3 regions of the Pseudomonas ogarae genome follow, and region 1 is predicted to be linked to each of the others. Evidence: predicted binding sites of a transcription regulator. Region 1 holds the regulator's gene; each other region holds the start of a gene.
What was found. Region 1 encodes sigma-54, which starts transcription at its own class of promoters, with help from an activator protein. Its sites were predicted from a motif close to ANTGGCATNNANNTTGCTNT; they were not measured.

Region 1 (7,744 bases):
TTTTTCGCGCACTTCCTTGCGGTCCAGCATGCTGGCAATCTGGCGCAGCAGCTCGAGGTGCGCATCGGTCGCCGCTTCCGGTACCAGCAATACAAACAGCAGGTCGACCGGGGCGCCGTCGATGGCGTCGAAATCTATGGCGGTTTCAAGGTGCAACAGCGCGCTGATCGGCGCGGCACAACCCTTGAGACGGCAGTGAGGAATGGCGATGCCGTTGCCAAAACCGGTGGAACCGAGTTTTTCACGGGCAACCAGGGCCTCGAAGACGTCCTGCATTTCCAGATCCGGCACTTCGCGGTGGATCAGGTTGGCAATTTGTTCGAGGGCTTTCTTTTTACTGCCGCCCGGCGCGTTCACTTGGGAACGGCCGGGGGTCAGGATGGTTTCTAGTCGGATCATGGATTAGGGGGGTTAACGACCGGTCGCGCCCTGGAGGAGGCTCTGGGTCTTTTCCTTATGCTTTTTGAGTTGGCGATCCAGCTTGTCGGTCAGCAGGTCAATCGCGGCATACATGTCTGTGTGCTCTGCGTTGGCAACCACTTCTCCGCCGGGGATATGCAGCGTGGCTTCGATTTTCTGCAGCAGTTTCTCGACGTTCATCGTGACTTGCACGTTGGTGATCTTGTCGAAATGCCTCTCCAATCGGTCGAGTTTTTCGCCGATGTAGGTGCGCAGGGGTTCGGTCACTTCCAGTTGGTGTCCACTGATGTTGACTTGCATACAGCTTCTCCTTCGTTGCCAGTGCATAAAGCGGCAGGCAGAAATGCCTGCCACTGGAACGCTGTGGCGTGGCCTTGTTACATCAACCGCTTGCGTTCGCTCGAAGGCGCGATCCCGAGGGATTCGCGGTACTTGGCGACGGTACGGCGGGCCACCTGAATGCCTTGTGCCTCCAGTAAACCAGCGATCTTGCTGTCACTCAACGGCTTTTTCTGATTTTCCGCGGCCACCAGTTTTTTGATGATCGCGCGGATGGCCGTGGACGAGCATTCGCCGCCTTCGGAGGTGCTGACATGGCTGGAGAAAAAGTATTTCAATTCATAGATGCCCCGGGGGGTATGCATGAATTTTTGGGTGGTTACCCGGGAAATCGTCGACTCGTGCATGCCCACTGCCTCGGCAATGTCATGCAGGACCAACGGTTTCATCGCCTCATCGCCGTACTCCAGGAAGCCGCGCTGATGCTCGACGATCTGGGTGGCCACTTTCATCAGGGTTTCGTTGCGGCTTTGCAGGCTCTTGATGAACCAGCGCGCTTCCTGCAACTGGTTGCGCATGAAGGTGTTGTCGGCGCTGGTGTCGGCGCGCTTGACGAAGCCGGCGTACTGGGCGTTGACGCGCAGCTTGGGCACTGACTCCTGGTTGAGCTCCACCAGCCAGCGATCATTGTGCTTGCGCACGATCACGTCGGGGACCACATATTCGGGCTCGGTGGATTCGATCTGCGAGCCGGGGCGCGGGTTGAGGCTCTGCACCAGTTCGATGACCTGGCGCAGCTCATCTTCCTTGAGCTTCATGCGACGCATCAGTTGGCTGTAGTCGCGGCCGCCCAACAGGTCGATGTAATCGGTGACCAGCCGCTTGGCTTCGGCCAGCCATGGTGTCTTGGCGGACAACTGGCGCAGTTGCAGCAACAGGCACTCACCCAGGTTGCGGGCGCCGATGCCGGCCGGCTCGAACTGCTGGATGCGATGGAGGACGGCTTCGATCTCGTCCAGCTCGATGTCGAGCTCGGGGTCGAATGCTTCGAGGATTTCGTCGAGGGTCTCGTCCAGGTAGCCCTGGTTGTTGATGCAATCGATCAGGGTTACGGCGATCAGGCGATCGGTGTCGGACATCGGCGCCAGGTTCAGCTGCCACAGCAGGTGGCTTTGCAGGCTTTCGCCGGCAGAGGTGCGGGTGGTGAAGTCCCACTCGTCGTCATCGCTGCTCGGCAGGTTGCTGGCGCTGGTCTGGTAGACGTCTTCCCAGGCCGTGTCCACGGGCAACTCGTTGGGGATGCGTTCGTTCCATTCGCCATCCTCGAGGTTATCCACCGTCGGGGCGGCTTCCTGGTAGGACGGTTCCGGGATTTCGGTGTTGGTCTTCTGCTCGACGTTGTCGGCCAGCGGATCGGCGTTATCGAAGTCGTCGCCTTCTTCCTGGCGTTCGAGCATCGGATTGGACTCCAGGGCCTCCTGGATTTCCTGTTGCAGGTCCAGGGTCGACAATTGGAGCAGGCGGATGGCCTGTTGCAGCTGCGGTGTCATCGTCAGCTGCTGGCCCATTCTCAAGACTAGCGATGGTTTCATGGCAGGGGCTTAACACCTTATTCGCCGGCGCACATGCGCCATCCACTACAGGGCGCCGAAGCGCCAAACTTAAGCAAATTATATGCCTGAAACTGAAGTGTTTGCCTAGAGCGTCGCCATAATAAAATTAAACGACGCTCGGGCAAGTCGCCAGACACTTGTCCTTACAGGCGGAACTCATGGCCCAGATACACTTCCTTGACCAGGTCATTGGCCAGGATAGCTGCGGAGTCGCCTTCGGCGATCAACTGGCCGTCATTGACAATGTAGGCGGTTTCGCAGATGTCCAGCGTCTCGCGCACGTTGTGGTCGGTGATCAGCACGCCGATCCCCTTGGCCTTGAGGTGATGAATGATCTGCTTGATGTCGCCCACCGAGATGGGGTCCACGCCAGCGAACGGTTCGTCGAGCAGGATGAACTTCGGTGCGGTGGCCAGGGCGCGGGCGATTTCCACGCGGCGCCGCTCGCCACCGGACAGGCTCATGCCCAGGTTGTCGCGAATGTGGCTGATGTGGAATTCCTGCAGCAGGCTTTCCAGCTCCTGGCGACGACCGGCCTTGTCGAGTTCCTTGCGGGTCTCGAGGATGGCCATGATGTTGTCGGCAACCGACAGTTTGCGGAAGATCGACGCTTCTTGCGGCAAATAGCCGATACCGGCCTTCGCCCGGCCGTGCATCGGCTGGTGGCTGACATCCAGGTCGTCGATCAGCACGCGACCCTGATCGGCCTGGACCAGGCCGACGATCATGTAGAAGCAAGTGGTCTTGCCCGCGCCGTTGGGGCCGAGCAGGCCGACGATCTGGCCGCTGTCGATGGACAGGCTGACATCACGCACGACTTGACGGCTCTTGTAGCTCTTGGCCAGGTGCTGAGCTTTCAGAGTTGCCATTACTGGGCCTTCTGCTCGTCGGTTTTCTTTTTCGGTTGGATCACCATGTCGATCCGCGGACGCGACTCGGTCACCTTGCTACCGGTGGCGCGACCGGCGCTGGCGAGCTTCTTGTTGGTGTCGTAGACGATTTTCTCGCCTTGGGTCACGTTGTTGTCCTTGTCGACGACCTTGGCGCGGTCGATCAGGACGACACGATCCTGTGAGGCGTGATACTGGATGGTGACCCCGTAGCCCTGCACAGGCTTGGTATCGCCTGCGGTTTGCATCTGCTCGAAATAGGCCAGGTTGCCCACGGAGGTCACTACGTCGATGTCGCCGGACGGGGTGCGGGTGATGGTCACGGTATTGCCGGTGACCTTCATCGAGCCCTGGGTGATGATTACGTCGCCCTTATAGGTGGCGACGCCATTCTTGTCATCGAGCTGGGCGTCGTCGGCCTGGATGCGGATAGGCTGGTCGCGGTCGGTGGGAAGAGCCCAGGCGCTCGCGCTTCCCAGTGCTGCGCCCAGACTGAGCAAAATAGGGAGGGTTTTAGCGAGCTTCATACTGTCCTCTTACGTTCGATAGCAGGTGTATCCTGCTTTCCTTCAAATACGCTTTCATTCCCGTGCCGGTCGATACACCCCCGGCGCCGTCGATTCTAACGGGTTGCTCGGTCTGCGCATATTCTTGCTGTGGGAACACGGTCATGCGCGTGCTGGTGATGATGGTCGTGCGGTTTTTCTCGTCGGTTCGGGCGATGCGTACCGAGTCGATCAGTTCCACTTCGGTGCCGCCGGAATTGACTTCGGCGTGCTCGCTCTGCACGTGCCACGGAAAATCGGTGCCGCGGAACATGTTCAGGTCGGGCTTGGTGACCAGCGTAATGTCAGTGGCCTTTACGTGGTCGACCTTGTCGGACGTCATCTCATATTGCACTTTGCCGTCGGGCAGGTACTGCAGGGTATGCGTGTTGGTCGCGTACCAGTCGATCTTTTCCTCGATCTGGGTCGCAGGCCGGTCGAGAAACCGTTCGGGGCTGATGTTCCAGTAGCCCACCGCAGCAAAGAGCGCCGCGATACAGCCGAACACCACGATGGTGCGAATCTTCTTGCTCAGCATAAGTGGCTCACAGGTACGCGGCGTTGGCCGCTTCGAGGTGGCCCTGGGCGCGCAGGATCAGTTCACAGAATTCGCGGGCCGCACCTTCGCCGCCTCGCGCCGTGGTGACGCCGTGGGCATGCTCGCGTACGAAGGTGGCCGCGTTGGCGACGGCCATGCCCAGGCCGACCCGGCGAATCACCGGCAGATCTGGCAGGTCGTCACCGAGGTAGGCCACCTGTTCATAGCTTAGGTTGAGTTGACCCAGAAGCTCGTCCAGCACCACCAGTTTGTCTTCGCGCCCCTGGTAAAGGTGCGGGATGCCGAGGTTCTTCGCGCGCCGCTCGACCACCGGGGTCTTGCGACCGCTGATGATAGCGGTCTGTACGCCGGCGGCCATCAGCATCTTGATGCCTTGGCCGTCGAGGGTGTTGAACGTCTTGAACTCGCTGCCGTCTTCAAGGAAGTACAGGCGGCCGTCGGTCAGCACGCCGTCTACATCGAATACGGCCAGTTTGATGGCTTTGCCGCGTTGCAACAGGTCTGTGTTCATTTACATGACTCCCGCACGCAGCAAATCGTGCATGTTCAGGGCGCCCACTGGACGATCTTCGGCGTCGACGATCACCAGGGCGCTGATCTTGTGGTCTTCCATGATTTTCAGGGCCTCGGCGGCGAGCATCTCGGCGCGGGCGGTCTTGCCGTGGGGCGTCATGACTTGCTCGATGGTCGCACTGTGGATGTCGATGGTGCGGTCCAGGGTGCGGCGCAGGTCGCCGTCGGTAAAGATCCCGGCGAGCTTGCCGTCGGCCTCCAGGACCACTGTCATGCCCAGCCCCTTGCGGGTCATCTCCATTAGCGCATCTTTGAGCAGCGTGCCGCGCAGCACCTGTGGCAAATCCTGGCCGGCGTGCATCACGTTTTCGACTTTCAGCAGCAGGCGACGTCCGAGGGCGCCACCGGGATGGGAAAAGGCGAAATCTTCCGCGGTAAAGCCCCGGGCTTCCAGCAGCGCCACGGCCAGAGCGTCGCCCATGACCAGGGCGGCGGTGGTGGAGGAGGTCGGTGCCAGGTTCAGCGGGCAGGCTTCGTGTTCGACATGGACATTGAGGTTTACTTCGGCGGCCTTGGCCAGTGGCGAGTCCGGGTTACCGGCCATGCTGATCAACTGGATGCCCAGGCGCTTGATCAGCGGCAGCAGCGTGATGATTTCATTGGTGGAGCCGGAGTTGGACAGGGCCAGGATGATATCGTCCCGGGTGATCATGCCCATGTCTCCGTGGCTGGCTTCGGCCGGATGGACGAAAAAGGCGGTGGTGCCGGTGCTGGCGAGGGTGGCGGCGATCTTGTTGCCGATGTGCCCGGATTTGCCCATGCCGACCACGACCACGCGGCCTTTGCTGGCCAGAATCATCTCGCAGGCGCGTACGAAATTAGCGTCGATATGGGGCAGCAAGCCTTGCACGGCTTCGAGCTCGAGGCGGATGGTACGTTGTGCTGATTGAATCAGGTCGCTGGATTGGCTCATGTCAGAAATCGTATAGCCCGATGAAAAGGCGGCGATTATAGCGGTAATGAACAATTCCCTCACGTAAGTTCGTCATGCTTTGTTCGAGGGGGTGCAAGGTTCGACATAAAATGTGGCTTTTTACCTTAAGCCAGGCTTAACGGGCGGGGCGTTGGCCTTGGGAGCTTGGCTGTTGCAGTGATATAGTTCGCCGCCGGTTCGCGTGCCCGGCGGTACCGGCACTCGTCGGCTGCCGAGGGCATTCGAATGTGAGGCTGCATCGCAAGGAGTTTAGATGAGTGCCGACAACGCCTACGCGGTCGAGCTGAAGGGACTGTCCTTCAAGCGAGGGACGCGCAGCATTTTCAATGACATCGATATTCGCATTCCACGCGGCAAGGTCACCGGCATCATGGGGCCTTCCGGGTGCGGCAAGACCACGCTGCTTCGGCTGATGGGGGCACAACTGCGCCCCAGCGCCGGCGAAGTCTGGGTCAATGGTCAGAATCTTCCCGAGTTGTCTCGCAGCGACCTGTTCGATGCGCGCAAGCACATGGGCGTGCTCTTCCAGAGTGGTGCGCTGTTTACCGATCTCGATGTGTTCGAGAACGTGGCGTTCCCGCTGCGGGTCCATACCGACCTGCCGGAAGAGATGATCCGTGACATCGTCCTGCTCAAATTGCAGGCCGTCGGGCTGCGTGGCGCCCTTGACCTGATGCCCGACGAGCTGTCCGGCGGCATGAAGCGTCGGGTTGCGCTGGCGCGGGCGATTGCCCTCGATCCGAAGATCCTCATGTACGACGAACCCTTCGTCGGGCAGGACCCGATCGCCATGGGCGTGCTCGTACGCCTGATCCGCCTGCTCAACGATGCGCTGGGCATCACCAGTATCGTGGTCTCCCACGACCTGGCCGAAACCGCCAGCATTGCCGACTACATCTATGTGGTCGGCGATGGTCAGGTGCTGGGGCAGGGGACACCGCAGGAACTGGCAGACTCGGACAACCCGCGCATTCGCCAATTCATGACGGGTGATCCGGACGGGCCGGTGGCGTTCCATTTTCCGGCCACGGATTACCGTACCGATCTGTTGGGGAAGCGCTGATGCGCAAGAAATCACTGTTGGAAAGAATTCGCCTGTTTGGCCGCTCCGGCATCGACGTGGTGGCGGTACTGGGCCGTTCCTCGTTGTTCCTGATGCACGCCTTGCTCGGTCGCAACTCGACGGGCGGCGGCTTTGGCCTGCTGGTCAAGCAGTTGCACTCGGTGGGCGTGATGTCCCTGGTGATCATCGTGGTCTCCGGGATCTTCATCGGCATGGTGCTGGCGCTGCAAGGCTTCAGCATTTTGTCCAGCTACGGTTCGGAGCAGGCGGTCGGGCAGATGGTTGCGCTGACGCTGCTGCGTGAGCTCGGCCCCGTGGTCACGGCGCTGCTGTTCGCCGGGCGGGCCGGTTCGGCGCTGACGGCCGAAATCGGTAACATGAAGTCCACCGAGCAGTTGTCCAGCCTGGAAATGATCGGCGTCGACCCGCTCAAGTACATCATCGCTCCGCGCCTGTGGGCCGGTTTCATTTCCCTGCCGGTGCTGGCAATGATTTTCAGCGTCGTGGGGATTTGGGGCGGTTCGTGGGTGGCCGTTGACTGGCTGGGGGTCTATGAGGGTTCCTACTGGGCCAACATGCAAAACAGCGTCGATTTCCTCGACGATGTCCTCAATGGCGTGATCAAAAGTGCCGTATTCGCTTTCGTCGTGACCTGGATCGCCGTGTTCCAGGGCTATGACTGTGAGCCCACGTCAGAGGGGATCAGCCGTGCCACAACCAAGACCGTGGTGTACGCCTCACTGGCGGTCCTGGGCCTTGACTTTATTCTGACCGCCTTGATGTTTGGAGATTTCTGATGCAAAACCGCACCCTGGAAATCGGTGTCGGCCTTTTCTTGCTGGCTGGCATCCTGGCTTTGCTGCTGCTG
Region 2 (7,744 bases), 2.1 Mb from region 1:
AACCTGGCAAAAGTGCCCATGGACGACTGGCGCGAGCAGGTGTTGCGTTGTGCGGAAAAAGCCGGCCGCCCGGTCCGCGAGTGGAGCGTACTGACGCCCGGCAGTGATTTCCCTTCCCGGGACCAGCAGCCGCCGCTCAAGACGTTGATCCTCCAGCTCTAGGCCCGCACCGGAATCCTCACCGAGAAAACCAGACAAATCTCATAAATCACAGTGGCTTCGGAACCGTAAACGCATGCCATACTCCAAGGCATTCCGAATTCACACCAAGATGAAGCCACAAATGCCCAAAGGATTGATTCGCGCCATCGGCGCTCTGTTGACCGCACTGGCCCTCTACAGCCTGTTGGGCTTTCTGATTTTGCCGGGCATCGCCTTGCGCGTCGCCAACCAGCAATTGGCCACCCTTGCGACAGTGCCGGCCCAGATCCAGCGCATCGAACTCAATCCCTTCAGCCTTGAAGTCACCCTCTGGGGCCTGAATATCGGCGAACCGGGCAAGGAACAGGTCGGCTTCGAACGGCTGTACGCCAATTTGCAACTCGACAGCTTGTGGTCCGGCGCCCTGCACCTGGTCGACATCGAGCTGGACAAGCCCAAGACCGAAGTGATGTTCGCCAAGGACGGTCAGTTGAACCTGCTGGGCCTGTTCAAGCTGCCGGCCAGCGAACCGACGCCCGCCGACCCCGAGGCCAAGCCCTTTCCCCTGCGGGTCGATCGAATCAAGTTGGCCAGCGGTTATGTGCATTTCCAGGACCTGCGCCCCAGCGAGCCCATTGAGTTTCTCTACGACACCCTCGATTTCGAGCTGAAGAACCTCAGCACCCTGCCCGACGACAATGCCGACATGACCCTGGTGGCGGTAGGTCCCAACGGCGGACAGATCGATTGGACCGGTAATTTCAGCCTCACCCCGATTGCCTCCCAAGGCACGCTCAAAGTCACCGACGGCCAGATGAAAGCCTTTTGGCCCTACGTGCGCGACGCCGTACCGCTGGTGTTGGAAAACGGTGTCCTGAACCTCAGCACCGACTACAAGCTCAACCTGGCCAAGGGCACCGAACTGCTGCTCAACAACGTCGCGGTCAGCGTCGCGCCCTTCGCCATCAAGGCCCCCGATGGCCGTCCACTGGTGAAACTCGAACGCCTGGACGTGAGTGAAACCTCGGTGGACCTGGCCAAGCAGCAAGTTATCGTGGGCAAGATCCGCAGCCAGAAGCTGGAAACCTGGGCCGCTCGCGAGGCGGACGGGCAACTGGACTGGCAGAAACTCTTCGCCAGCCAGCCGGCCAAACCCCAGGTCAAGGCTGAACCGGCATCCGCCCCGGCCGCGGCGGACTCGCCAAAAGCTGAACCGGCACCGCCGAGCAAACCGTGGCAGGTGATATTGAAGGACGTGCAACTGCGCGACTACCAGGTGCACCTGGCCGACCGCCAGGCCCAACCCGCCGTGGCCCTGGAGGTCGGCCCGCTGAACCTCGACCTGCAGAACTACGACACCCTCAACGGCTCGCCCTTTACCCTCAAGCTGGACACCGGGATAGGCAAGCAGGGCAAGATCCTCGCCGACGGCGAGGTCAACCTGAACCCGATCACCGCCAAGCTCAAGGTCAAGACCCAGGACGTCGACCTGCGCGTCGCCCAGTCGTACATCAACCCGTTCATTCGCCTGGAGCTGCGTTCCGGGATGCTCGGCAGCGACCTGGCAGTCGACCTCAAAAGCACCGAGCCACTGGCATTTGCCGTCACCGGCCGCGCCCAGGTCGATCAGTTGCACACCCTCGACACGCTCAAGACCCGCGACTTCCTCAAGTGGCAGCGCCTGGTCCTCGAAGGCCTGAGTTATCAGCACGGTGACAGCCTGTCCATCGACAAGGTCAACCTGCTCCAGCCTTATGCGCGCTTCATGATCAACGACGACCGCACCACCAACGTCGATGACCTGCTGATTCCGCAACCGGCCGACAGCGGCACCAAGAAAACCGCGGCAAAACCGGCGTCCCAGGAAAAGCCGCTGGGCATCCACATCGGCGGCATCGCCATCAATGACGGTTCGGCCAACTTCGCCGACTTCAGCCTGACGCCCAATTTCGCTACCGCCATCCAGCAGCTCAACGGCCAGATCGGCACCATCGACAGCCGCCAGGCCAAACCGGCCAGCGTCGACATCAAGGGCAAGGTCGACCGTTACGCGCCTGTCACCATCAAAGGGGCGGTCAACCCCTTCGACCCGATGGCCAGCCTCGACATCGCCACCAGTTTCAAACGGGTCGAGCTGACCACCCTGACACCCTACTCCGGCAAGTTCGCCGGCTATCGCATCCGCAAGGGTCGGCTCAATCTCGACCTGCATTACCGAATCACCCAGGGCAAGCTCCAGGCGGAGAACAAAGTGGTGGTCGAGCAACTGCAACTGGGGGAGAAAGTCGACAGCCCGGACGCCGTGAGCCTGCCGCTGAAACTGGCCGTCGCTTTGCTCAAGGATTCCGAGGGCAGGATTTCCATCGAACTACCCGTGTCCGGCGATCTCAACGACCCGCAATTCAGTGTCATGCCAATCGTCTGGCAGACCCTGCGCAACCTGGTGGTCCGAGCGGCCCAGGCGCCGTTCAAGCTTATCGGTGGGCTGGTGGCCGGTGGCGGCTCGGAAGATCTGGGCAGCGTCGCGTTTGCGCCGGGATCCAGCGGCCTGAGCAAAGACAACGAAGGCACGCTGCTCAAACTGTCCGAGGCCCTTGGCAAACGTCCGGAGCTGCGTCTGGAGATCGAAGGCACCGCCGCCGAAAGCAGCGACGGCCCACTGCTCGCCGCCCAGCGCCTGGAGCGCGAATACCAGTACAACTACTACAAGATGCTCCAGCGTCGGGGCGACAAAGTCCCGGCCCAGGCCTCGCTGATACAGGTGCCCGAGGACGAAAAGGCGCCGCTGCTCGAAGGCATCTACCGCACCCGCCTCAAGACCCAACCGCCGGCCGAATGGACGCAACTGGATAAAAAGGCACGCATCGAGAAACTGCGTGAAGGCGTGATCAAGTTCTGGAGCGGCAGCGACGTGCTGTTGCGTCAACTGGGACAGGAACGGGCCAGCAGCATCAAGGACTTCCTGGTAGACAAAGGCCAGTTGGCCGACGACCGCGTGTATTTCATCGACGCCAGCCTCGGCCAGGCCGAGAGCGATGGCCGGGTGATTACCCCGATGCATCTGGATGCCGAATAAGATGAAACCCTGGTTCGGGCTCTGTCTATTGCTAGCCGCCGGCCAGGCCCCGGCTGCCGACACGCTGCGTTGCGGCAGCCAGTTGATCAGCGTCGGCGACCGCTCGAGCGAAGTGTTGCAAAAGTGCGGGCAGCCAGCGGCGCGGGATGACCTGGGCTACAAGCGCAGTGTCAATCGCCGGGAGGAATACCCGGTGGAGGAATGGACCTACGGCCCCAACAGCGGCATGTATCAGTACCTGCGCTTCGAGGGGAATCGGCTGGTGCAGATCACCAGCAAGCGGGGGCCGTGAGCTGATAGGTCTCTGCACTCAGTTGGCATGATGTTGAAAATATCACCGCCATCGCGAGCAGGCTCGCTCCCACAGGGGGCCGGGTTTCTTCAGGCAGAATGCATTTTAAATGTGGGAGCGAGCCTGCTCGCGAAAAGGGCAACTCGGTCCCCCCGGCTGCCCCACATACTTTTTTCCACTGGAATAGAACAGGCCCCCGGCACGAATGCCGGGGGCCTGTAATGGCCACGTCCATGTGGCCTTTCGCATGAACTCCAAAGCGACGGAAAACGTATATCCTGGCCCGCTTGCCGCGCCTTCTCCCAGTCCAGGCGAGAAGTCTTAGCCTTACTCGGCTTTCAGGCCGTCAGCCGATACGGCCTTGACGCCTTTGATTTTCTTGGCGATCGCCACAGCGGTGTCTTTTTGTGCATCAGTGACTTTGGTCATCGAAGACAGGGACACAACACCTTTATTGGTTTCGACTTTGATATCTGTGCCTGGAATGCCTTTTTCAGTGACCAGATCAGCTTTGACCTTGGTGGTGATCCAGGTATCGGAAACGTCTTCCTTGGCCTCTGTCACTTCGCCCGCAGCCAGCATCATTGGCGCCTGAGTTGCTTGAGTGGTCTCGGCGAATGCGCTAGCCATGGTCAGGGTCAGAGCGGTAGCAGCGGCGGCAGTGATAGCGAACTTCTTCATACGAGTAACTCCTGTTTTTCTCAAAAACTGCCGGAGGTGCATCCCGGCAGGGTTATCAGGAGTAGTGCGAAGGCTGTGCCAGCTTTTAAACATTTACTAATTTCTTATAAATCAGCAAGTTAAGCGAAACGGTGATTTCCGTGATCATGCAAAATGCATGAAGCGCTGATTCTGGACATGCAACTTGCGGGTTTTGGCCTATTTCTAAGCTTATGAATTGCGAAGGATTTCTGTAAGGCCTGAGATTGTTCCCGCCTGACTACCCAACATCCATAAAAAGGGCCGCTAAGCAGCCCAGGACAAGTTAAGTTCGAATTCATTAACCTCCGGCAGGAGCCGCAGCGCCACCGGTGCAGCCGGCCGGCAAAAACTCCTGAGCAGCCGTCGAACCGCAACTCCAAACACCTTCAGCAGAACGGGTAAGAGTGATCGTCTTGCCAAGAACCGGAGCGGGCGCATTCAACAAGGTACATGCGATGGTACCTGTTCCAGCCGAAGCAGAACCTGAAGCATCCAACGTGCAATTGCTGGTGGGCGTTGTCCCACCGATGTTGGCCAACGATGGATCGGTACCTTGATTCATGACGTCCTCAAACGGCACTTTCAAGGCAGACACTTCTGCCAACCCCGCCGTGGCCTTGGCCCGCGCCTGGTACTTGGAATACTGCGGCAACGCAAAGGTCGCCAGGATGCCGATGATCGCCACGACGATCAGCAGCTCGATCAAGGTAAAGCCACTCTGCTTATTCATAGACATCTCCCATGCATGAGTCGAAATCTCATGACCTGAAACGGCCATTGCAGGGCACATGCCAACCCTCAAGCCTCATCAATAAAGGGGATTGAACCCGCACAACGGCGACGTCCTACCTCAACAACCGCACTATCTGACGTTTTTTGTCACCCTGCCCTGCTGGTTTGGCGTCGAGGCTTGACTAGGCTATAAGTCATGAATTGTTCGCCGCCGGGATTCCCATGACTGACATCGCCCTCAGCGGCCTGACCAAGCAATTGGTGCTGGCCGAACTGCTCACCGAGCAAAGTGCGCAACAGGCGTATCAACAGGCCCAACGCAGTCGCATTCCCCTGGTCAGTTATCTGGTGCAGAACAAACTGGTCCAGAGCCGCCAGGTCGCGGAGATCGCCTCGGAGCATTTCGGCGTCGCCCTGCTGGACCTCAACAGCCTGGACAAAGAAACCCAACCCACCGGCCTGGTCAGCGAAAAACTGGTGCGCCAGCACCACGCCCTGCCGCTGTGGCGGCGTGGCAACAAATTGTACGTAGGCATCTCCGACCCCACCAATCACCAGGCCATCAACGATATCCAGTTCAGCACCGGCCTGACTACCGAAGCCATCCTGGTGGAGGACGACAAGCTCAGCGACGCCATCGAAAAGTTTTTCGAGTCCAGCAGCACCGGCCTGGAAGGCATGGGCGATGTCGACCTCGACGGCCTGGACATCGAATCGATCGACGACACCAGGCAGGACTCCATCGCCGGCCAGGATACCGACGACGCGCCCGTGGTGCGCTTCGTCAACAAGATGCTGCTGGACGCAATCAAGGGTGGCTCTTCCGACTTGCACTTCGAGCCCTATGAAAAGATCTATCGGGTGCGGGTGCGCACCGACGGCATGCTGCGAGAAGTGGCCAGGCCGCCGATCCAACTGGCCAACCGTATCGCCGCACGCCTGAAAGTCATGGCCAGCCTGGATATCTCCGAGCGGCGCAAACCCCAGGACGGGCGCCTGAAAATGCGCCTGTCGAAAACCAAGTCCATCGATTTCCGGGTCAACACCCTGCCCACGCTCTGGGGCGAAAAAGTGGTGATCCGGATCCTCGACCCGTCCAGCGCGCAAATGGGCATCGATGCCCTGGGCTACGAACCGGACCAGAAAGACCTGTACATGGCCGCCCTCAAGCAACCGCAAGGGCTGATCCTGGTGACCGGCCCAACCGGCTCGGGCAAGACCGTGTCGCTGTACACCGGGCTGAATATCCTCAACACCGTGGACATCAACATTTCCACCGCCGAAGACCCGGTGGAGATCAACATGGAAGGCATCAACCAGGTCAATGTGAACCCGCGCCAGGGGCTGGATTTCGCCCAGGCCCTGCGCTCGTTCCTGCGCCAGGACCCGGACGTGATCATGGTCGGCGAGATCCGCGACCTGGAAACCGCCGAAATCGCCATCAAGGCCGCCCAGACCGGGCACCTGGTGCTCTCCACACTGCATACCAACAGCGCCGCCGAAACCCTGATCCGCCTGCAAAACATGGGCATTCCGGGGTTCAACATCGCCACCGCCGTGCACCTGATCATTGCCCAACGGCTGGCGCGCAAGCTGTGCAACCACTGCAAGAGAGCCATCGAGATTCCCGAAGAAACCCTGCTCAAGGAAGGTTTCAGCCGGGAACGCATCGGCACATTCACGATCTATGAGCCGGTCGGTTGCGAACAGTGCAACCAGGGTTACAAAGGGCGCGTGGGGGTTTACGAAGTGGTCAAGAACACGCCCGAGCTGCAACGGTTGATCATGGCCGAGGGCAACTCGCTGGAAATCGATCTGCAGATGCGCAAGGACGGCTTCAATGACCTGCGCGCATCGGGGCTGCTCAAAGTGATGCAGGGCGTCACCAGCCTCGAAGAAATCAACCGGGTCACCAAGGATTGAGCATGGCGGTCAAGGCAGTAAAAACCGACGTCTATACGTGGGAAGGCAAAGACCGCAAAGGCGCGAAAATGACCGGCGAGCTGACGGGGCAGAGCCCGGCCCTGGTCAAGGCACAGCTGCGCAAACAAGGCATCAACCCGCAGAAGGTGCGCAAGAAATCCACCTCGATATTCAGCAAGGGCAAGCGCATCAAGCCGCTGGATATCGCCCTCTTCACCCGCCAGATGGCCACGATGCTCAAGGCTGGTGTACCCCTGCTGCAAGCGTTCGACATCATCGGCGAAGGCTTCGACAACGCCAACATGCGCAAGCTGGTGGACCAGGTGAAGCAGGAAGTTGCCGCTGGCAACAGCTTCGCCGCCTCGCTGCGCAAGTGCCCGCAATATTTCGACGAGCTGTACTGCAATCTGGTGGACGCCGGTGAGCAGGCTGGCGCCCTGGACACGCTGCTGGACCGGGTCGCGACCTACAAGGAAAAGAGCGAAGCCCTCAAGGCCAAGATCAAGAAAGCCATGACCTACCCGACGGCGGTGATACTAGTCGCAGCGGTGGTCACCGGCATCCTGCTGGTCAAGGTGGTGCCGCAGTTCGAATCGGTATTCTCCGGGTTCGGTGCGCAACTGCCGGCCTTCACGGTGATGGTCATCGGCCTGTCGGAATTCATGCAGGAGTGGTGGTGGATGCTGCTTGGCGGCTTGGCGGGGGCTTTTTTCGGGGTGAAATATGCCCTCAAGCGTTCCCAGGCGTTTCGTGACTGGCGAGACAAATGGCTGCTCAAGCTCCCCTTGATAGGTACCTTGATGTACAAGTCTGCGGTGGCTCGCTATGCCCGCACGCTCTCGACGACATTCGCCGCTGGCGTGCCGCTGGTCGAAGCC
Region 3 (7,744 bases), 1.3 Mb from region 1:
GCCCAAGGGCGAACGCCGGTTGCCGAAGACCCTCGACACCGACCGCGCCCTGCAATTGCTTGAAGGTGCCGTCGAGGATGACTTCCTGGCACGGCGCGACCAGGCAATTCTCGAGCTGTTCTATTCTTCCGGCCTGCGGCTTTCAGAGCTGACGGGGCTTAACCTGGATCAACTGGACCTGGCCGATGGCATGGTCCAGGTGCTCGGCAAGGGCAGCAAGACCCGCCTGTTGCCCGTTGGCCGCAAGGCCCGTGAAGCCCTGGAGCAATGGCTGGCGCTGCGGGCGCTGACCAACCCTGCCGACGACGCGGTCTTCGTCAGCCAACAGGGGCGACGTCTCGGCCCGCGGGCGATTCAGCTGCGGGTCAAGGCTGCCGGCGAACGGGAGCTGGGACAGAACCTGCACCCGCACATGCTCCGGCACTCCTTCGCCAGCCATCTGCTGGAGTCCTCCCAGGACCTGCGCGCCGTTCAAGAGCTGCTGGGGCACTCGGACATCAAGACCACACAGATCTACACCCACCTGGACTTCCAGCACCTGGCGACGGTCTATGACAGTGCCCACCCCAGGGCCAAACGCATCAAGAGCGACGAATCATGACCATCGAGCTGATCACTTTCGACCTGGACGACACCCTGTGGGACACCGCCCCGGTGATCGCCAGCGCCGAAGCCATACTCCGCCAATGGCTCACCGACAACGCACCAAACCTGGGCGGTGTGCCGGTGGAGCATCTTTTTTCGATTCGCGAGCAGGTGTTGCGCGAAGAGCCCGGCCTGAAGCATCGCATCAGTGCGTTGCGCCGGCGGGTACTGTTCCGTGCCTTGCAGGAAGCCGGCTACGACCAGTGGCAAGCGTCTGAGCTGGCGGACCAAGCCTTCGAGACGTTCCTGCACGCCCGTCATCAACTCGAAGTTTTTCCCGAGGTGCAGCCCACCCTGGAGATCCTGGCCAACCATTTCGCCCTCGGTGTGGTCACCAATGGCAACGCCGACGTGCGACGCCTGGGGTTGGCGGACTATTTCAAGTTCGCCTTGTGCGCCGAAGACATCGGCATCGCCAAGCCTGACGCCCGGCTGTTCCACGAAGCCCTGCAACGCGGCGGCGCCACGGCGCAGACCGCCGTGCACATTGGCGATCACCCAGGCGACGACATCGCCGGCGCCCAACAGGCCGGCCTGCGGGCGGTGTGGTTCAACCCGACGGGTAAACCCTGGGATGCCGACCACGCGCCGGATGCCGAAATCCGCAGCCTGACCGAACTGCCGGGGTTATTGGCAGGGTGGCATCGCCAGCACTGAACCCCGCCCTGTAGCCCTACAACCTCCGTGGGAGCGGGCCTGCCCGCGAAGGCGGCGGCACATCCAGCATTGATGTGACAGATAGACCGCTATCGCGAGCAAGCTCGCTCCCACAGGGACTGCGCCTGGCCTGGGAATGGAATCGCACCCATGAAAAAGCCCGCAGCGACGGCGGGCTTTTTCAGCAAGCAATGAAGCCGATACTCAGATAGGGCGGCTACCGTACTTGTTGTCAGGCTTCTTGGGCGGATCAGCGACCACGTTGGCCTCCACTTCCTGCACCTTACCGCCCCTGGCCAGGAATTCCTCCATGGCCTTGGCGAGCGCATCACGCTCCTTGTTCTTGGCCTCTACGCTCGGCAACTCGTCAACCGATACGGCTGCCTTGGCCTTGCCTTTGGCGGTAGGCGCCGGAACATCGGCCCCATCGTCGTCGGCAACGTCTTCCGCTGCCGCTTCAAGGCCTTCTTCGGTCTCGTCTTCGTCGCCTACTTCGAGGTCGTCGTTTTCCAGATCATCGTCGCTCATGTTCTACCTCATGACTTGCGAAAAGCAGATTAGTTATAGCCCAGCTTCGCCATCTGTTCGAAGGCTGCCAGAAAAAATTCAACATCCGCCGGCAATCAGCGGTTATGCCCCTTCACCGTACAAGGTGGCGAGGACTTTACGAGCACCGCCGTGATCACGGTGCTCGCCCAGATAAACACCTTGCCAGGTACCCAATGCCAGCCGTCCTGCCGTGACCGGCAGGTTGACCTGGCAACCGAGCACGCTGGCCTTGAAGTGCGCCGGGAGGTCGTCCAGGCCTTCGTCGTTGTGCTCATAGTCGGCGGTTCCTTGTGGGATCAGCCGATTGAAAAATCGTTCGAAGTCTCGACGTACCGCCGGATCGGCGTTCTCGTTGATGGTCAACGAAGCCGAGGTATGCTGCAGCCACAGATGCAACAGACCGACACGACACGCCTGGAGTTCAGGCAGGCCGGCAAGCAACTCGTCCGTCACCAGATGAAAGCCCCGGGGCCTTGCCCGCAGGGTTATCAGCGTCTGTTGCCACATACAGATCTCCGCACGTTCGGCGCGCATTCTAGCGCGCTCTGGGAAAAAACAAAGGGCCTAATATTCTTGCTTCGGTGTAAGCCTTTGGCGGTAGAAAAAACCATGTCGCATCCACAACAAAAGGCGTCGGGAAAACCCCTGCACCTTGTGAGCAATGACAAATTCCAGGCAAAAAAATGCCCGGCGAACCGGGCATTTTTTATTGGGCGTGCTTACAGGTTGTAACCACGCTCGTTGTGCTGGGCCAGGTCCAGGCCCACGGCTTCTTCTTCCTCGGTGACACGCAGACCCATGACGGCGTCCAGAACCTTGAGGATGATGAAGGTGACGATCGCGGTGTAGACCACCGTGAACGCCACGCCTTTGAACTGAATCCACACTTGCGCGCCGATATCGGTCACGGTGCCGAAGCCACCCAGTGCCGGTGCTGCGAACACACCGGTCAGGATCGCGCCGAGGATACCGCCGATGCCGTGTACGCCGAAGGCGTCCAGGGAGTCGTCATAACCGAGTTTGCGCTTGAGGGTGGTGGCGCAGAAGAAGCACACCACGCCCGCCGCCAGACCGATGACCAGGGCGCCCATCGGGCCCACGGTGCCGGCAGCCGGGGTGATTGCAACCAGGCCAGCGACCACGCCCGAAGCAATGCCCAGTGCGCTTGGCTTGCCGTGGGTGATCCACTCGGCAAACATCCAGCCCAGCGCCGCCGCAGCGGTAGCGATCTGGGTCACCAGCATCGCCATGCCGGCGGTGCCGTTGGCGGCGACAGCGGAACCGGCGTTGAAGCCGAACCAGCCGACCCACAGCATGGCCGCGCCCATCAGGGTGTAACCGAGGTTATGCGGCGCCATTGGCGTGGTCGGGAAGCCTTTGCGCTTGCCCAATACCAGGCACGCCACCAGGCCTGCGATACCGGCGTTGATGTGCACCACGGTGCCGCCGGCGAAGTCCAGCACGCCCCAGTCCCACATCAGGCCGCCGTTGCCGGACCAGACCATGTGGGCAATCGGTGCATACACCAGGGTGAACCACACGCCCATGAAGATCAGCATGGCGGAGAACTTCATCCGCTCGGCAAATGCACCGACGATCAGGGCCGGGGTAATGATGGCGAAGGTCATCTGGAAGGTGATGAACACCGCTTCAGGGAACAGCGCCGCCGGGCCGGTCAGGCTGGCTGGCGTGACGCCCGCCAGGAAGGCCTTGCCCAAGCCGCCGACGAAGGAGTTGAAGTTGACGACGCCCTGCTCCATGCCGGTGGTGTCGAACGCGATGCTGTAGCCATAGATGACCCACAGGACGCTGATCAGACCGGTAATGGCAAAGCACTGCATCATCACGGAAAGAAGGTTTTTCGACCGAACCATGCCACCGTAGAACAGTGCCAGGCCGGGAATGGTCATGAACAGTACAAGAATCGTTGCCGTGAGCATCCAGGCGGTGTCGCCGGAGTTCAGGACTGGGGCTGCCGCTTCTTCTGCCATGGCCAGGCCAGGCATTGCGAAGGACAACAGGGCTCCTAGCCCTGCGAATTTACGCAGAGTCATATTGTTTTCTCCTGGGGCGTTGGGTTTGGCGGCTTAGATGGCGTCGGTATCGGTTTCGCCGGTACGGATGCGGATAGCCTGTTCCAGATTGACCACAAAGATCTTCCCGTCACCGATCTTGCCGGTGTTGGCGGCCTTGGTGATTGCCTCGATCACCCGATCAAGATCCTTGTCGTCAATGGCGACATCGATCTTCACCTTGGGCAGGAAATCGACCACGTACTCCGCGCCGCGATACAGCTCGGTGTGACCTTTCTGCCGACCGAAGCCTTTGACCTCAGTAACGGTAATGCCCTGCACGCCGATCTCGGACAACGACTCGCGCACGTCGTCCAACTTGAACGGCTTGATGATGGCAGTGACTAGCTTCATGAAACTTTCTCCCGAATTGGTGGACTTGCCCCAGGAAAACAAACCCGACTCAAGTCTAAGCGCAGTGCCTGGCTTTGTAACGCGTCGTCGGCCCAAGTTGCCCGACAGGTGCCAGTTAACCGATCCTGACGAAACTCCCCGTTCCGCCTGCTGCACTGCATTCGTCACAGCGACTGCATCAGTGCATGGGTCATCAGCCTCTAAGCAGAAACCTTGCCATCTGCACCCAAACCCTCTGATTTCAGTCTCTTGGCCACCTGCTCGACGTGCACTGCGCCATGAACCGCAGCGATACGCACAACAACAGTGCAGCGACGCCCGGCCTCATGCGCGAAAAGCGTGCATCCCTTGCTTGCGAATTGACTATAGACACTGCGTGATACACTGCCCGCCATTGTTTCCAGGACACCTGCACATGCTTGCGCCCAAAGACCTCCTCGACGCCCTGAGCGGCCACGCCTCCCGTATCTTGAGCGGTGACACACCGCTGCCCAAAAGCGAAATCGAAAGCCAGTTCAAAGCCCTGCTGCAAAGCGGCTTCAGCAAGCTGGACCTGGTAAGCCGGGAAGAATTCGACAGCCAGATGGTTGTGCTGGCCCGAACCCGGGCGCGGCTCGAAAGCCTGGAGGCCAAGGTTGCCGAGCTGGAAGCGCGACTGGCTCCGGCCCAGCAATAAGCAGCCCCTGCGGGCCACTCAACCACTTGCAGCGTGTTGAGACGGGTCCCAGGCCAGTGTCAGCGGCAGCTCCAGGATAAACAGCGCGCCCCTGCCCGGCCCGGCGCTCTGCACGGTCAGATCGCCGCCCATCTCGTGCGCAGCCAGGATGCAGCTGTGCAGGCCAAAGCCGTGACCGTCGACACGCGTGGTGAAGCCGTGCTCGAACACCCGCGCAAGATTGTCCTGCGAAATCCCCTCGCCATTGTCCTCGACCTCGACCCGCACGCGCTCATCGTCAACGGCCTTCAGGCGCAGGATGATCTGCGGCGGCCGGTTCGTACCCGCGTCCAGCGCCTGCTTGGCGTTGTTGATCAGATTGACCAGGATCTGCAGCACTCGGTGCTTGTCCAACGGCATTTGCGGGATATCACTGAATTCCTTGATCAGCGTGATGTGGTGGCGGGCCAGGGACACATCACAAATGCGCACGACATCCTCGACCAGCTCTCGCAACGAGCCCGGCTCCAGCACGCTGGCGTTGCCGGCATAGGATTGCTGGGTGGCGACGATTTCCTTGATGTGGTCGATTCGGCGGGTCAACTGCGCCAACTCGGCGATCATGCCCTGCTGCTCGACGGCCAGCGCGTCGGCCAGCTTGTCGAGATAGTCCGGTAGCGCGCGCCCTTTCGGATCGCTGCTGATGAAGTCACCGAGGTCATCGGGATGTTCCTTCATCAACTGAGCGACCTTGGCCACCCCTGGTCCCTTGGACGTATGCACCTTTTCGTAGAGGACCTGGGCTGACACATTCACGCTATTGAGCACATTGCCCACGTTGTGCAGCACATTCGTGGCGATCTCCGCCATGCCGGCCCGGCGCGCGGTGGTGACCAGTTCGGCCTGCGCCTCGCGCAACTCGTCGTTGACCTTGGCCAATTGCTGCGGGCTGGGAATCTTCAGGGCCGCCGGCACCAGCCGGACCAGCAGGATGGCGGTAATCACCGAAGCAATCGCGGTGATCACCTTGACCAGCGCCATCAGCCAGTAATAGGGCTGCCAGATGGTCAGGATCTCCATCACATGGCTGGTCCCGCAGGCCAGGATAAACACGCCAAAGGCCGCGAGCATCCAGTCGAACGGGACGTCCTTGCGCTTGTGGATAAAGTACAGGAGGGTGAAGGGGATGGTGACGTAGGACAGGGCGATCAAGCCATCGGCGATCACATTGGTCCATAGCAGATCCGGACGCCACATGTAGCAATGCCCGTGGGGCATGAAGCGCTTGTCGGTTAACAGCGCCAGCAGATCGTTCATGGCCACTTCCTCGTTGTGCCGTTGATACCGCCAAGTGCCGACTGGGCAAATCGCAGTCTAGCAGAGGGCCCTTCCCGGGCATTTTGCGTGGGCAGGTGCGGCGGTGATATCCGCTACCACATCACGTTTGGCGCCCTTCGGCTGCCATCCGCCGTCGAAACATCCTGCCAAATTTTCTCCCTTCAATTGCCGCGCCCAAGTTCGTCCCCACGACTAACCTTCCAGAGCCGCAGGACGCGGCGCCCCATTCACTCAAGGAACGATTCATGTCGCTTGCCATTGTCCACAGCCGCGCCCAAGTAGGGGTCGAGGCTCCTGCCGTTACCGTTGAAGTCCACCTGGCCAATGGCTTGCCGTCGCTGACGATGGTTGGCCTGCCGGAAGCGGCGGTGAAGGAAAGCAAGGATCGGGTGCGCAGCGCGATCATCAATTCGGGGCTGAACTTCCCGGCACGGCGCATCACCCTGAACCTGGCGCCGGCGGACCTGCCCAAGGACGGCGGACGCTTCGACCTGGCCATTGCCTTGGGGATCCTGTCGGCCAGCGTGCAGGTGCCCACCCTGACGCTGGACGACGTGGAATGCCTCGGTGAACTGGCCTTGTCCGGCGCGGTGCGACCGGTGCGCGGGGTATTGCCTGCGGCGCTGGCGGCGCGCAAGGCCGGGCGCATGCTGGTGGTGCCGCGGGCCAATGCCGAGGAGGCCTGCCTGGCCTCGGGGCTGAAGGTGATCGCCGTGGACCATCTGCTCGAAGCGGTGGCGCACTTCAACGGCCACACGCCGGTCGAGCCTTTCGTTTCCAACGGGCTGCTCTCGGCCAGCAAGCCCTACCCCGACCTGAACGAAGTACAAGGCCAGGCCGGGGCCAAGCGGGCCTTGCTGATTGCCGCCGCGGGGGCTCACAACCTGCTGTTCAGTGGGCCACCGGGCACTGGCAAGACCCTGCTGGCGAGCCGTTTGCCAGGGCTGTTGCCACCGCTGGCCGAAAGCGAAGCCCTGGAGGTCGCGGCCATCCAGTCGGTGGCCAGTTGCATACCGTTGAGCCACTGGCCGCAACGCCCGTTTCGCCAGCCACACCACTCGGCTTCCGGCCCGGCGCTGGTGGGTGGCGGGTCAAAGCCGCAGCCAGGGGAGATCACCCTCGCCCACCATGGCGTGCTGTTTCTCGATGAGCTGCCGGAATTCGACCGCAGGGTACTGGAAGTCTTGAGAGAGCCGCTGGAGTCCGGGCACATCGTGGTTTCTCGCGCCCGTGACCGAGTACGCTTCCCGGCGCGTTTCCAGTTGGTGGCGGCAATGAATCCCTGCCCCTGTGGATATCTTGGCGAGCCCAGCGGCCGCTGCTGCTGTACACCGGACATGGTGCAGCGCTACCGCAACAAACTCTCCGGGCCGCTGCTGGACCGTATCGACCTGCACTTGACCGTCGCCCGGGAAGCCACGGCGTTAAACCCCAAGCGCGAAACCGGGGACGATACAGCCACGGTCGCCGAGCA

Region 2: a site for sigma-54 is predicted at 4,988-5,007, ahead of HU749_RS25405 (pilin). Genes of this name have one in related genera too.
Region 3: a site for sigma-54 is predicted at 4,479-4,498, ahead of glnK (P-II family nitrogen regulator). Genes of this name have one in related genera too.

What each region holds. Positions count from the first base shown of each region.
Region 1 is NZ_CP077086.1:1,309,699-1,317,442, forward strand. Features, by position in the region: gene ptsN (PTS IIA-like nitrogen regulatory protein PtsN) at 1-399, opposite strand, end outside; gene hpf (ribosome hibernation-promoting factor, HPF/YfiA family) at 412-720, opposite strand; gene HU749_RS05545 (RNA polymerase factor sigma-54) at 798-2,291, opposite strand; gene lptB (LPS export ABC transporter ATP-binding protein) at 2,456-3,181, opposite strand; gene lptA (lipopolysaccharide transport periplasmic protein LptA) at 3,181-3,729, opposite strand; gene lptC (LPS export ABC transporter periplasmic protein LptC) at 3,716-4,285, opposite strand; gene HU749_RS05565 (KdsC family phosphatase) at 4,293-4,817, opposite strand; gene HU749_RS05570 (KpsF/GutQ family sugar-phosphate isomerase) at 4,818-5,792, opposite strand; gene HU749_RS05575 (ATP-binding cassette domain-containing protein) at 6,067-6,876, shown strand; gene mlaE (lipid asymmetry maintenance ABC transporter permease subunit MlaE) at 6,876-7,673, shown strand; gene mlaD (outer membrane lipid asymmetry maintenance protein MlaD) at 7,673-7,744, shown strand, end outside.
Region 2 is NZ_CP077086.1:5,753,117-5,760,860, forward strand. Features, by position in the region: gene HU749_RS25385 (class I SAM-dependent rRNA methyltransferase) at 1-162, shown strand, start outside; gene HU749_RS25390 (DUF748 domain-containing protein) at 284-3,217, shown strand; gene HU749_RS25395 (DUF2845 domain-containing protein) at 3,219-3,509, shown strand; gene HU749_RS25400 (BON domain-containing protein) at 3,837-4,190, opposite strand; gene HU749_RS25405 (pilin) at 4,510-4,941, opposite strand; gene pilB (type IV-A pilus assembly ATPase PilB) at 5,166-6,866, shown strand; gene HU749_RS25415 (type II secretion system F family protein) at 6,869-7,744, shown strand, end outside.
Region 3 is NZ_CP077086.1:6,535,113-6,542,856, forward strand. Features, by position in the region: gene xerC (tyrosine recombinase XerC) at 1-601, shown strand, start outside; gene HU749_RS29065 (HAD family hydrolase) at 598-1,302, shown strand; gene sutA (dormancy-specific transcriptional regulator SutA) at 1,507-1,830, opposite strand; gene HU749_RS29075 (secondary thiamine-phosphate synthase enzyme YjbQ) at 1,933-2,358, opposite strand; gene HU749_RS29080 (ammonium transporter) at 2,571-3,905, opposite strand; gene glnK (P-II family nitrogen regulator) at 3,939-4,277, opposite strand; gene HU749_RS29090 (accessory factor UbiK family protein) at 4,693-4,953, shown strand; gene HU749_RS29095 (sensor histidine kinase) at 4,972-6,249, opposite strand; gene HU749_RS29100 (YifB family Mg chelatase-like AAA ATPase) at 6,516-7,744, shown strand, end outside.